Linked DNA regions of Marinagarivorans cellulosilyticus. The protein of the gene in region 1 interacts with the protein of each later gene in a pairwise test. Links are inferred from orthologs where the notes say so. Each region holds a gene or a part of one and is shown on either strand. Other genes may lie near its edges.

What was found.
Region 2: the proteins of pheT (region 1) and secD interact in binary tests that used the Escherichia coli proteins (3 or more experiments, as listed by UniProt). The link is inferred for Marinagarivorans cellulosilyticus from one-to-one orthologs.

What each region holds. Positions count from the first base shown.
Region 1 is NZ_AP023086.1:4,640,981-4,646,671, forward strand. The notes cover bases 2,669-5,691. They hold pheT (phenylalanine--tRNA ligase subunit beta), read right to left. Parts: upstream 5,364-5,691; coding sequence 2,973-5,363; downstream 2,669-2,972. Other genes in these bases: MARGE09_RS18980 (integration host factor subunit alpha), read right to left, coding at 2,669-2,926; pheS (phenylalanine--tRNA ligase subunit alpha), read right to left, coding at 5,408-5,691. Outside these bases: MARGE09_RS18970 (glycoside hydrolase family 3 N-terminal domain-containing protein), read left to right, coding at 20-2,224; MARGE09_RS18975 (MerR family transcriptional regulator), read right to left, coding at 2,275-2,640; more of MARGE09_RS18980, read right to left, coding at 2,615-2,668.
Region 2 is NZ_AP023086.1:3,520,863-3,525,976, reverse strand. The notes cover bases 1,123-4,022. They hold secD (protein translocase subunit SecD), read right to left. Parts: upstream 3,568-4,022; coding sequence 1,678-3,567; downstream 1,123-1,677. Other genes in these bases: tgt (tRNA guanosine(34) transglycosylase Tgt), read right to left, coding at 3,755-4,022; secF (protein translocase subunit SecF), read right to left, coding at 1,123-1,655. In the rest of the region: aat (leucyl/phenylalanyl-tRNA--protein transferase), read left to right, coding at 1-9; MARGE09_RS14205 (arginyltransferase), read left to right, coding at 22-738; more of secF, read right to left, coding at 735-1,122; more of tgt, read right to left, coding at 4,023-4,900; tRNA preQ1(34) S-adenosylmethionine ribosyltransferase-isomerase QueA, read right to left, coding at 4,909-5,114. UniProt on the Escherichia coli protein: Part of the Sec protein translocase complex. Interacts with the SecYEG preprotein conducting channel. SecDF uses the proton motive force (PMF) to complete protein translocation after the ATP-dependent function of SecA.

The DNA.
Region 1 (5,691 bases):
TTGCCTTCGGACTAAGCCTATGTTTGATTATCGCGATGCGACCGCCCCCATTGAAGAACGCGTTAAAAACCTACTCACACAAATGACGCCTGAAGAAAAAATCGGCCAAATGATGGTGCTCCCCTCTAAAGTCGAAGGCAATATCGACAAAATTGAGCAATGGGGTGTCGGCAGTTACTTCCATTGCGCCGGCGACAAAACACAAGAATTGCAACGTCGCGCGGAGAATACTCGTTTAGGCATTCCCATTATTTTTGCGATAGATGCAGTCCACGGTCACTGCTTCGAAAATAACGCCACGGTATTTCCTACCCAACTTGCTGCGTCGTGCTCTTGGGATCACGATGTGATGTACAACATGGGCCGGGTAACAGCTACCGAAGTACGTGGCTGCGGCATTCACTGGACTTTTTCACCGGTGTTATGTGTGGGTCGCGATACACGCTGGGGCCGAATTAACGAAACCTTCGGCGAAGACCCTTGGCTTATTGGCGAAATGGCCACTGCAATAATTAAAGGCTACCAAGGCGACAGCCTAAATGCCGACGACACCGTAATGGCCTGCGCGAAGCATTACGTGGGTTACGGCGAAACTTTAGGCGGGCGCGATGCTTATGAATCCAGCATTTCACAGCGCACCCTGCTTACTCACTTTCTGCCGCCGTTTGAAAAAGCCGTCAAAGAAGGCGGCGTAGCGACACTAATGGCCAGCTATCAATCCATCGATGGCACGCCCTGCTCTGCCGACCCTTGGCTAATGCGCGATATTCCCAAAACGCAATGGGGTATGGATGGCTTTGTGGTGACAGATTGGGACAACGTCGGCGCACTACACGAAAAACAATTTGTTGCTGCCTCTTATGCTGAAGCTGCAAATATCGGTGTCAAAGCAGGCAACGATATGATTATGACAACACTGGCATTTTACGATGCCGCACTAGAGCAACTTAAAAATGGGCAGTTAGAAAGCCATTGGGTTGATGACGCCGTTGCACGTATATTGCGCTATAAATTCAAATTAGGCCTTTTTGATGAGCGCCGCTACTGTGACCTTAGTGCGAAAAAAGAAATCGTCGGCCAACCCGCCCACTGGCAGCATGCCCTCGAAGCTAGCCGCAAAAGCCTTACTCTACTTAAAAATAAAAACAATGCGCTGCCACTAAATGCCGAGCAGCTTAATAAAATATTAGTTGTCGGCCCCAATGCCGACAACGTAAAAGCTCAGCTGGGCGATTGGTCCTTTGGATCTTATCAAGCAGGTGCAACAGACGACAAAATGCACAAAAGCAGTACTGTCACGGTTTTACAAGGCATTAAAACACTGCTTAGCAGCCATAACATTGATACCCCGTACGTACAAGGAGCGCACTGCGCCGATGACGATATCGACAGCATCAGCGAAGCCGTCACTCAAGCGCAGCAAAGCGATGTCCTTATTGCCTGCATAGGCGATACGCTGTCACAACAAGGGGAGTTTCACGACCGCTCCGATTTAAATCTAGGCGGAAAACAACAAGCTCTGCTCGAAGCATTAAAAGCAACAGGCAAGCCATTAATTATTGTTTACATCGCATCAAAACCACTCGCCATTAGCTGGGTAAAAGACAACGCCGATGCGATACTGTGCGCCTTTAATCCTGGCGCCAAAGGCGGTACGGCCATTGCCGAAGCGCTATTTGGCGAGTTCAACCCATCGGGGAAATTAACTATCTCATTTCCTTACAGCGTTGGCCAACTACCCGTTTATTACAACAGCTACCCAGGTTGGCACTCGGTATTATCCGACCGACTCGACGGCGTAGAGCGCTATTTCGATGCTCCCAAAGAGCCTGTTTTCAGCTTTGGCGAAGGGCTTTCGTATACTCAATTTAACTACGCTGACTTACAAATACTTACCCCTAAATTAATAGCAGAACAAACACTGCGTGTATCCGTGCAATTAAGTAACACCGGCGCACGCGAAGGCTGCGAAATTGTTCAACTTTATATTCGCGACCTTTACAGCTCGGTTGTCACCCCTATTAAAAACTTGCGAGCATTCAAACGTGTAACTTTAGCTGCCGGCGAATCGACAGAAGTTATTTTAGAAGTAGCCTACTGGGATTTAGCGCTAATAAATCGCGCACTGGAAAAAGTGGTAGAACCTGGCGAGTTTGAAGTGATGGTGGGTACATCTTCAAAAGATAGTGACTTGTTAAAAGCGCGATTTTGGGTAGAAGACTAAAACCCACATGGCGGTAAATCTTTTGAACATTCCAAGGGTTTACCGCTACTTTATTCTGCACTATCGCCAATATCACCGATAATCGATTCGAGCTCTTCAATCGCCCAACGCAAACTTTGCTCGCTATCGCCCTTAACCGCCGAATCATTTACGCCCTGTGTGAGCTGCTTACGCGCACCCACAATACTAAAACCCTCGTCATAGAGCAGATGGCGAATTTTACGCACCAGCATAATATCTTCATAGGTGTAATAACGGCGATTGCCTCGCCGCTTTTGCGGGTTGAGCACAGAGAATTCCTGCTCCCAGTAACGCAGTACGTGCGCCTTTACTTGGCACAATTCACTAACCTCACTAATCGTAAAATAACGTTTAGTAGGTAGTTCAAAATCATTCAGCGGGGGATGATCGTCCATGGGCATCAATTCTATCGCGAAGCTTTCGCCCCGCTTTAAAGGTCACAACACGGCGCGCTTCGATAGCAAACTCTTCACCCGTTTTAGGGTTGCGCCCCGGGCGAGAGCTTTTATCACGAAGTTCGAAATTGCCAAAACCAGAGATTTTAACCGGCTCGCCATTTTCTAGGGCACTGATAATCTCTTCAAAAAAGCAGTCCACTAACTCCTTTGACTCTTTACGGCTAAAGCCGAGGTCCTGTTGGAGTTTTTCTGCCATTTCCAATTTGGTTAACGAGTGCCCCATATTGCCTCCTAGTGATGACTACCGATAGCGCCAAAGACTAAAAAAATTAACGTAGACATGCACCATAATCTGCAGCCAGCGTTTTTACAACATTATCAACAGCTTGCTGAATTTCTTCGTCTTTTAGCGTACGTTCGTTATGCTGAAAAGTAAGGCTGTAAGCTAGGCTTTTGTGGCCATCCTCTACACCCTGCCCAACATACACATCAAACAACGCTACCGATTTAAAGTACTCGCCAGCAGCGTGCTGTATTGCCACTTCTAACGATGCAGCACTGACGGAATCTGCTACAACCAAGGCTAAATCTCGGCTTACCGCAGGAAAGCGTGATAACGCCTGAAAGGCTGGCACCTTACCGGTTAACAAGGCTTCTAGTGTTAGCTCAAAAACATAGACACTGCCGTTGCAATCCAAAGCTTTTGCCGTAGAAGGATGCAATACACCAACAACCCCGACTCGAGCATCACCCAACATAACTTCGGCACATTGGCCTGGGTGCATATACGGTGCTGGCTGCGCGCTAGGCACAAACGAAAAAGCTGCTTGATTACGAGTAACACCAAGCAGTGCTTCTACATCACCTTTAAGGTCGTAGAAATCGACCTTCTCTTTACCGTGACACCAAGCTGAAGCTTCGCGCGCACCGTACATCAAGCCGGCAATGCGGCGCTCTTGTGGGTAGGCCTGCTCACCTTCACCCTTTTCAAAAACCAAGCCGCTTTCAAAAACGCTTACCCGCGTTTGCTGGCGGTTAAGGTTATAACGCAAGGTTTGCACTAAGCCTGGCAGCAAGCTGGTGCGCATTTCTGCCATATCGGCGCTAATTGGGTTTTTTAGCGCAACAACAGATTTACCCTGCGAAAACTGCTCGTGGACTTTAGGGTCTACAAAGCTATAGGTAATCGCTTCACGGTAACCTCGGGCAACCAAAGCCGCGCTCAAGGCGCGTAGCGATACGCCGTCTTCAGGTGTGGCGGGTAGCTCATTAGCAAATACTGGGGTGCGCGTCGGTAATTTATCGTAGCCATATAAACGCGCTAGCTCTTCAACTAGGTCGGCATCAATCGCGATATCAAAGCGGTAACTTGGCGCAATAAAGTGCCATGCATCATCGGTTTCATCGGTTAACTCTAAGCCTAGGCCGGTTAACATTCGCACCACTTCCGCATCATCTAAACGCAAACCTAATGTTGCTTCTAAACGGTTTTTATTCAGTGCAATAGAGGCAGTCTTGGGCAAATCGTCTGCGTTGAGCGCGCCAAAAACCTCACCCACTGAGCCGCCGCAAATTTCAACAATTAATGCCGTGGCACGCTCTATGGCGGTATTTTGCAAATTGTAATCAACACCGCGTTCAAAGCGATGGGAAGAATCTGTGTGCAAACCGGCGTTGCGCGCACGGCCAGCAATAGCAATGGGCTCAAAAAATGCCGACTCTAGTAATATATCGGTAGTAGCATCACTAACCGCAGAGGCTTTCCCGCCCATTACGCCCGCAAAAGCTAAAGCGCCCACTTCATCAGCGATAACCAACGCATCGCTTTTAAGCGCTACCGTTTGATCATTTAATAACTCGAGCCTTTCACCTTCATTCGCCCAGCGAACAGTAATGCCACCCTGCACTTTTGCGGCATCAAAGGCATGCATTGGCTGACCTAATTCCAGCAAAACATAATTGGTCACATCAACAATAGGGCCCAAGCTTGCAATGCCTGCGCGGCGAAGCTTTTCCACTAACCACAAAGGGCTTTGAGCCGTGCTATTGACGCCCTTAATAATACGGCCAACATATCGCGGGCAAGCTGTGCCTGCCGCTAAAGAAACACCGCGCTTTTCTGAATGCTCGCTGGCAACCTCGGCAATTGTTAGTGCGTTGTATGCACAGTTATTTAGTACCGCTACCTCACGCGCTATACCGCGCAAGCTTAAACAATCGCTGCGATTAGGCGTTAAATCTAATTCCAGAATATTATCATTTAGCTGCAAATAATCCCGCAAATCGGTACCAACAGGAGCATCACTGGCCAATTCCCATAAGCCGCTATCGTCATCACCACAGGCAAGCTCCGTTTGGCCGCACAACATGCCAAACGACTCTACGCCGCGTAACTTGGCTTTTTTGATTTTAAAATCACCCGGCAATTTAGCGCCAATTGTCGCAAACGGAATAACTAAACCTTCGCGGGCATTAGGCGCGCCACACACAACTTGTTTAATACCCTCGGCATGGCCTTCTACCTGACAAACGCGCAATTTTTCTGCATCGGGGTGTGGCGCAACAGCAACAATTTTGCCTACGACTACACCGCTAAACTCTCCGGCTACTGGCTCTACAGCATCAACTTCTAAACCCGCCATAGTGACCTGCGCCACCAATGCTGCGGTATCTATTTCGGGGTTAACCCACTCTCGCAACCAGGATTCACTGATTTTCATAATTTCTATCCAATTCTAATATTCTTTAAAAGGCGACTTTACAATTAAAACTGCTGGAGAAAATCCAAGTCATTTTCAAAGAACATGCGTAAATCTTTTATGCCGTAACGCAGCATCGCCAAGCGCTCTACTCCCATACCAAAAGCAAAGCCGGACACTTTTTCAGGGTCTAAATCACAGGCCCTAAAAACGTTAGGATGGACCATGCCGCAACCGCCCACTTCGAGCCAGCCCGTTTGTTTACACACGCGGCAACCTTCGCCACTGCAGTGCGTACACTGAATATCCATTTCGGCAGATGGCTCTGTAAAAGGAAAATAAGATGGCC
Region 2 (5,114 bases), 1.1 Mb from region 1 along the record:
ACCGCATAGGACTAGCACACAGTGAGTGACCTTTCAGACCTCAAGCTGTTCACAACAGGTGAGCACGATTGCAGCTATTTAAGCGAGCAAAAAGCCACAACACTTTTTGTAGACCCCACGGCCGCAATAGATAGCGACCTTTACAGCGCACTATCGCAACTCGGATTTAGACGCAGCGGCGGCAATATTTACCGACCACACTGCCACGATTGCTCAGCCTGCATCTCTGTTCGCGTACCGGTGCACAGCTTTATTCCATCACGCAATCAAAAACGGTGCCTGAAGCTCAATAGTGATTTAGATATTGAAGCAACACAACTGCCCAACATGGACGAGCACTACTCGCTGTACGAGCACTACATTGAGGTTCGGCATAACGATGGTGACATGCACCCACCTAGCCGGCAGCAATATCTCGACTTTTTAAACAACCCACTTGGCTGCACCGACTATATTGAATTTAGGGAAAAGGGTGTTCTGATTGGCTGCGCCGTAAGCGATCGACTCGATAATGGGCTATCGGCGATTTACACCTACTTCTGCCCACAACAAACCGCCCGAAGCCTAGGGCGGTTTGCAATACTTTACCAAATAGAGCGAGCGCGACTTTTTAACCTGCCCTACCTTTACTTGGGTTACTGGATAAGAAACTGCGAGAAAATGAATTACAAAAGCCAATATAAGCCACTGCAGTTGCTAATCAACCAACAGTGGATTACAACAAATTCTATCGATTAAGGCAGCTCCTCTAACTCCTCACCCTCCACTTCTACTTTGGGCGGCATTAAATCTTCTTGCGTAACCTTCATGGCCAATAAAATTGCTGAAGCAACGTAAATTGATGAATAGGTTCCCACGCCAACACCAATCAATAAGGCAGTAGCAAAGTTGTGTATCATCTCGCCGCCCACAAAAAATAGCGCAAGCAATACAACAATGGTTGTTCCCGACGTCATCAAGGTACGACCTAGAGTTTGCGTTAAGGAATAATTAACAATTTCAACGACTGACATATCACGCACAATCCGGAAGTTTTCCCGTATCCGGTCATAAACCACGATAGTATCGTTAAGCGAATACCCAATTACAGCCAATATGGCAGCAAGAACGGTCAAATCAAAATCTAACTGAAATAAAGAGAAGATACCTAAAACAATAATGACATCGTGAACCAAAGCGGCCACCGCACCAACAGAAAACTTAAACTGGAAGCGCAATGCAACGTAAACCATCACAACAGCCAAGGCAAACAACATACCTAAACCGCCATCATCACGTAGCTCTTCGCCTATTTGCGGCCCAATAAAAGATGCCTGCTTAACGATAACATCATGATCACCGACATTTAAAACCTGCGTTACTTCGTCCGCTAGGTTTTCAGCATTGCCTTGAATACGCACCATTACATCGGTATCTGCGCCATAGGCAACAACAACTGCGCTTGAATAACCAGCATCCACTAATTGCGAACGCACGTCCTCCAAGTTGGGGGCTTTGGCGTATTCCAACTCAATAGATGTACCGCCTGTGAAATCTAAGCCTAAATTTAAGCCATTGATAAATAAAGAACCAATAGATACAACAATCAGAAGCAGCGAGGAAATTGCCGCTACTCGGCCATAGGCCATGAAATTTATATTTTTACGATCGCTCATATGTGACTCCGTATTAAAAGCGTTATATCGATACTTTGGTAATTTGGCGGCCGCCGTAAATAAGATTAACTACAGCGCGAGTCACCACAATGGCAGTAAACATCGAGGTTAAAATACCGATGGACAAGGTCACAGCAAAACCCTTGACAGGGCCAGAGCCAATCCCGAATAAAATTAACGCAACAATCAATGTTGTAATGTTGGCATCTAAAATGGTGGTAAATGCCCGATCAAAACCTGCATTAATTGCGCTTTGTGGAGGCATACCAGCTTTAAGCTCTTCTTTAATCCTAGAGAAAATAAGCACATTAGCATCGACCGCCATACCCACGGTTAATACAATCCCCGCTAAACCCGGCAATGTTAAGGTGGCAAACGGGCTCATAATGGCAGCAATCAGTGCTACGTTAAAAGCCAAAGCAACATTGGCAGCAATGCCGAATATGCGGTAGTAAAGCAGCATAATAACGACGACCAAAATCATACCAAGCTTTATCGATTTAACACCAAGCTCAATATTTTCAGCACCTAACGATGGGCCGATCGTGCGCTCTTCGACAAAAACCATTGGCGCAGCCAGCGAACCTGCGCGCAGCAAAAGCGCCAATTCGCCCGCTTCGGCCTCACTCAAACCCGTGGTTCTAAACTCACGACCCAGGGCACTTTGAACGGTCGCTAAACTAATAATATTTTTAACAGGAATTTGCTCAACAACTTGGCGCTCGGTACCATCAGGATCTTTTACAAAACGGCTACTTGGGCGATATTCGATAAACAAAACACCTAACCTGCGCCCTACATTATTACGCGTAGCCCGGTGCATAGCCGCACCACCTTCAGCATCTAGCGAAATATTCACTTGCGGCTGGCTAGTATCTGGGTCGAAGCCTCGCGTCGCATTAGTAACACGCTCCCCGGTAATAATAGGACGACGCTCTAAGTAAGAGCCGCCAGTACGCGCTTGCATATCTTCTTGGCGGTGATCAAACTTCTGACGCTGACTAAAGCCAGCATCTGGGCGCGCCTCTAAACGAAACTCCAAATTTGCTGTTTTACCAATCACCTTTTTTGCCCGAGCCGTATCTTGAACACCAGGCAGCTCAACAATAATACGGTTGCGCCCCAAGCGCTGAACCAAAGGCTCCGCAACACCCAATTCATTCACTCGATTGCGCAGTGTTGTTAGGTTTTGAGTAACCGCATGATCTTCAATTTCACGGATAGATTCTTCTGTTAATTTTGCCGTTACGGTAAAAACACCACCCTCGCTAAGCGATTTACGCTGCATTTGCGGTAATTCTTCTTTTATAATTTCAGACAACTGAAGTTGCGCAGCTTCATCAGGCACTGTTACCACGAGCAAACCTTTATCAATTTTCGTTTGCACGTTAAAAATACGCGCCTTACGAACGGCTTTTTTAACGACTTCTTCGCTGTCTTCTAAACGATCATTAACAGCTTTAGGGGTATCAACCTCCAAGACAAAATGCACACCGCCGGCCAAATCTAAGCCTAAATTCATAGGGCTAGCACCCAAATCACGTAACCATTGCGGCGTTGTTTGGGCACTGTTTAAGGCAACAATGTATTTATCACCCTCCCCTTTGCGAGCATTTTTACGATTGATGGCATCTTCAATCGCGCGCTGCGCTTTAAGCTGATCTTCTAATGCGACCAAACGAATCAGCGCAGATCCATTACCTTCTAATACCGCACTTTTATATTCTATATCCTCGGCGGTTAGTGCTTGTTTTACTAACTTGAGCGCTTTTTCATCAACCTGAAGATCAGCAGAGTAACCGCTGATTTGCACCGCTGGGTCGGGCGCATATAAATTCGGTAACGCGTAAACAATGCCAAGCCCCAAAACAACAAGGAGAAGCAAGTACTTCCATAATGGATAACGATTCATGAGAGAGTCCAATGTATTTAATTCTTTAGCTGGCTAGCCATTGCCTGGCGCCGAACAAACTATCAAAACTAGGCGCGTGATTATAACCACTTGGCGTTGAATGTGTTGTTTATGGGGGGCAAAGTCTAGAGTTCAAGCTGTATCTAGCGCACCAAGCCCCATTTTGAGCCACAAAACACATCCGCTACTAGCCGTTAATCGCCTCTAAAGCAGGCACTTCGCGCCCTTGCCTGGCATAAAATTCGGCCACAAAGGCCTCAAGCGCGTTGCGCGAAATCGCATCGCGCAGATCGCTCATCAGATTTTGATAGAAACGCAAGTTGTGAATGGTGTTCAGTTGCGCGCCTAATATTTCCCCACATTTGTCTAGGTGATGCAGGTAGCTTCGGCTGAAATTTTTACACGTGTAACAATCGCATTGGCTATCCAGCGCAGCGGTATCGTGCCGGTGTTTTGCATTGCGGATCTTTATAACACCCTCTTGAGTAAATAAATGTCCATTTCGGGCATTACGCGTTGGCATAACGCAATCAAACATATCAATACCGCGACGAACAGCCTCCACGATATCTTCTGGCTTACCAACCCCCATCAAATAACGAGGCTTGTCCTTAGGCATAACTGGGCCCAAATGGTCTAACACTCTAACCATATCCTCTTTGGGTTCGCCAACGCTAAGGCCACCAATGGCATAGCCATCAAAGCCGATTTCCTCCAGCCCCTGCAAAGACTCCGAACGCAAATGCTCATACATGCCGCCCTGCACAATACCAAAAAGTGCACTTGGGTTATTACCATGCGCCTCTTTACTGCGCTTAGCCCAGCGTAAAGATAAAGCCATCGAATCACGAGCTTCCTTTTCTGACGCGGGGTACGGCGTACACTCGTCAAAAATCATGACGATATCGCTGCCCAAATCACGCTGCACTTGCATGGCAATTTCAGGGTTTAGCTCTACCTTACTGCCATCGATAGGCGATTTAAAAACAACACCCTCTTCGGTAATTTTGCGCATAGCCCCAAGGCTGAACACCTGAAAGCCTCCAGAATCGGTCAATATTGGTTTATCCCACTGCATGAAATCGTGTAAATCACCATGGGCTTTTACCACCTCTGTACCTGGGCGCAACATCAAATGGAAAGTGTTACCCAGCAAAATATGTGCGCCGGTTGCCTCAATATCGGCAGGCGTCATCCCCTTCACTGTTCCGTATGTGCCAACAGGCATAAACGCTGGTGTCTCTACAACACCACGAGGAAATTTAAGCCGCCCTCGTCGCGCACGGGCATTGTGTTCTGGGGCATCACTTGTTTCATCAAGCTCAAACTGCATAAAAGACATTAATATGGCCCCTGTTCTTCGGCGTTGGGGTTTTTAGTGATGAACATGGCATCACCATAACTAAAAAATCGGTATTGCTGCTCAACAGCATGCCGATAGGCATTTTTAACGAAGTCGTAACCAGCAAACGCCGATATCAGCATTAACAACGTCGATTCTGGTAAATGAAAGTTAGTAATCAAGGCATCAATCACTCGAAACTGAT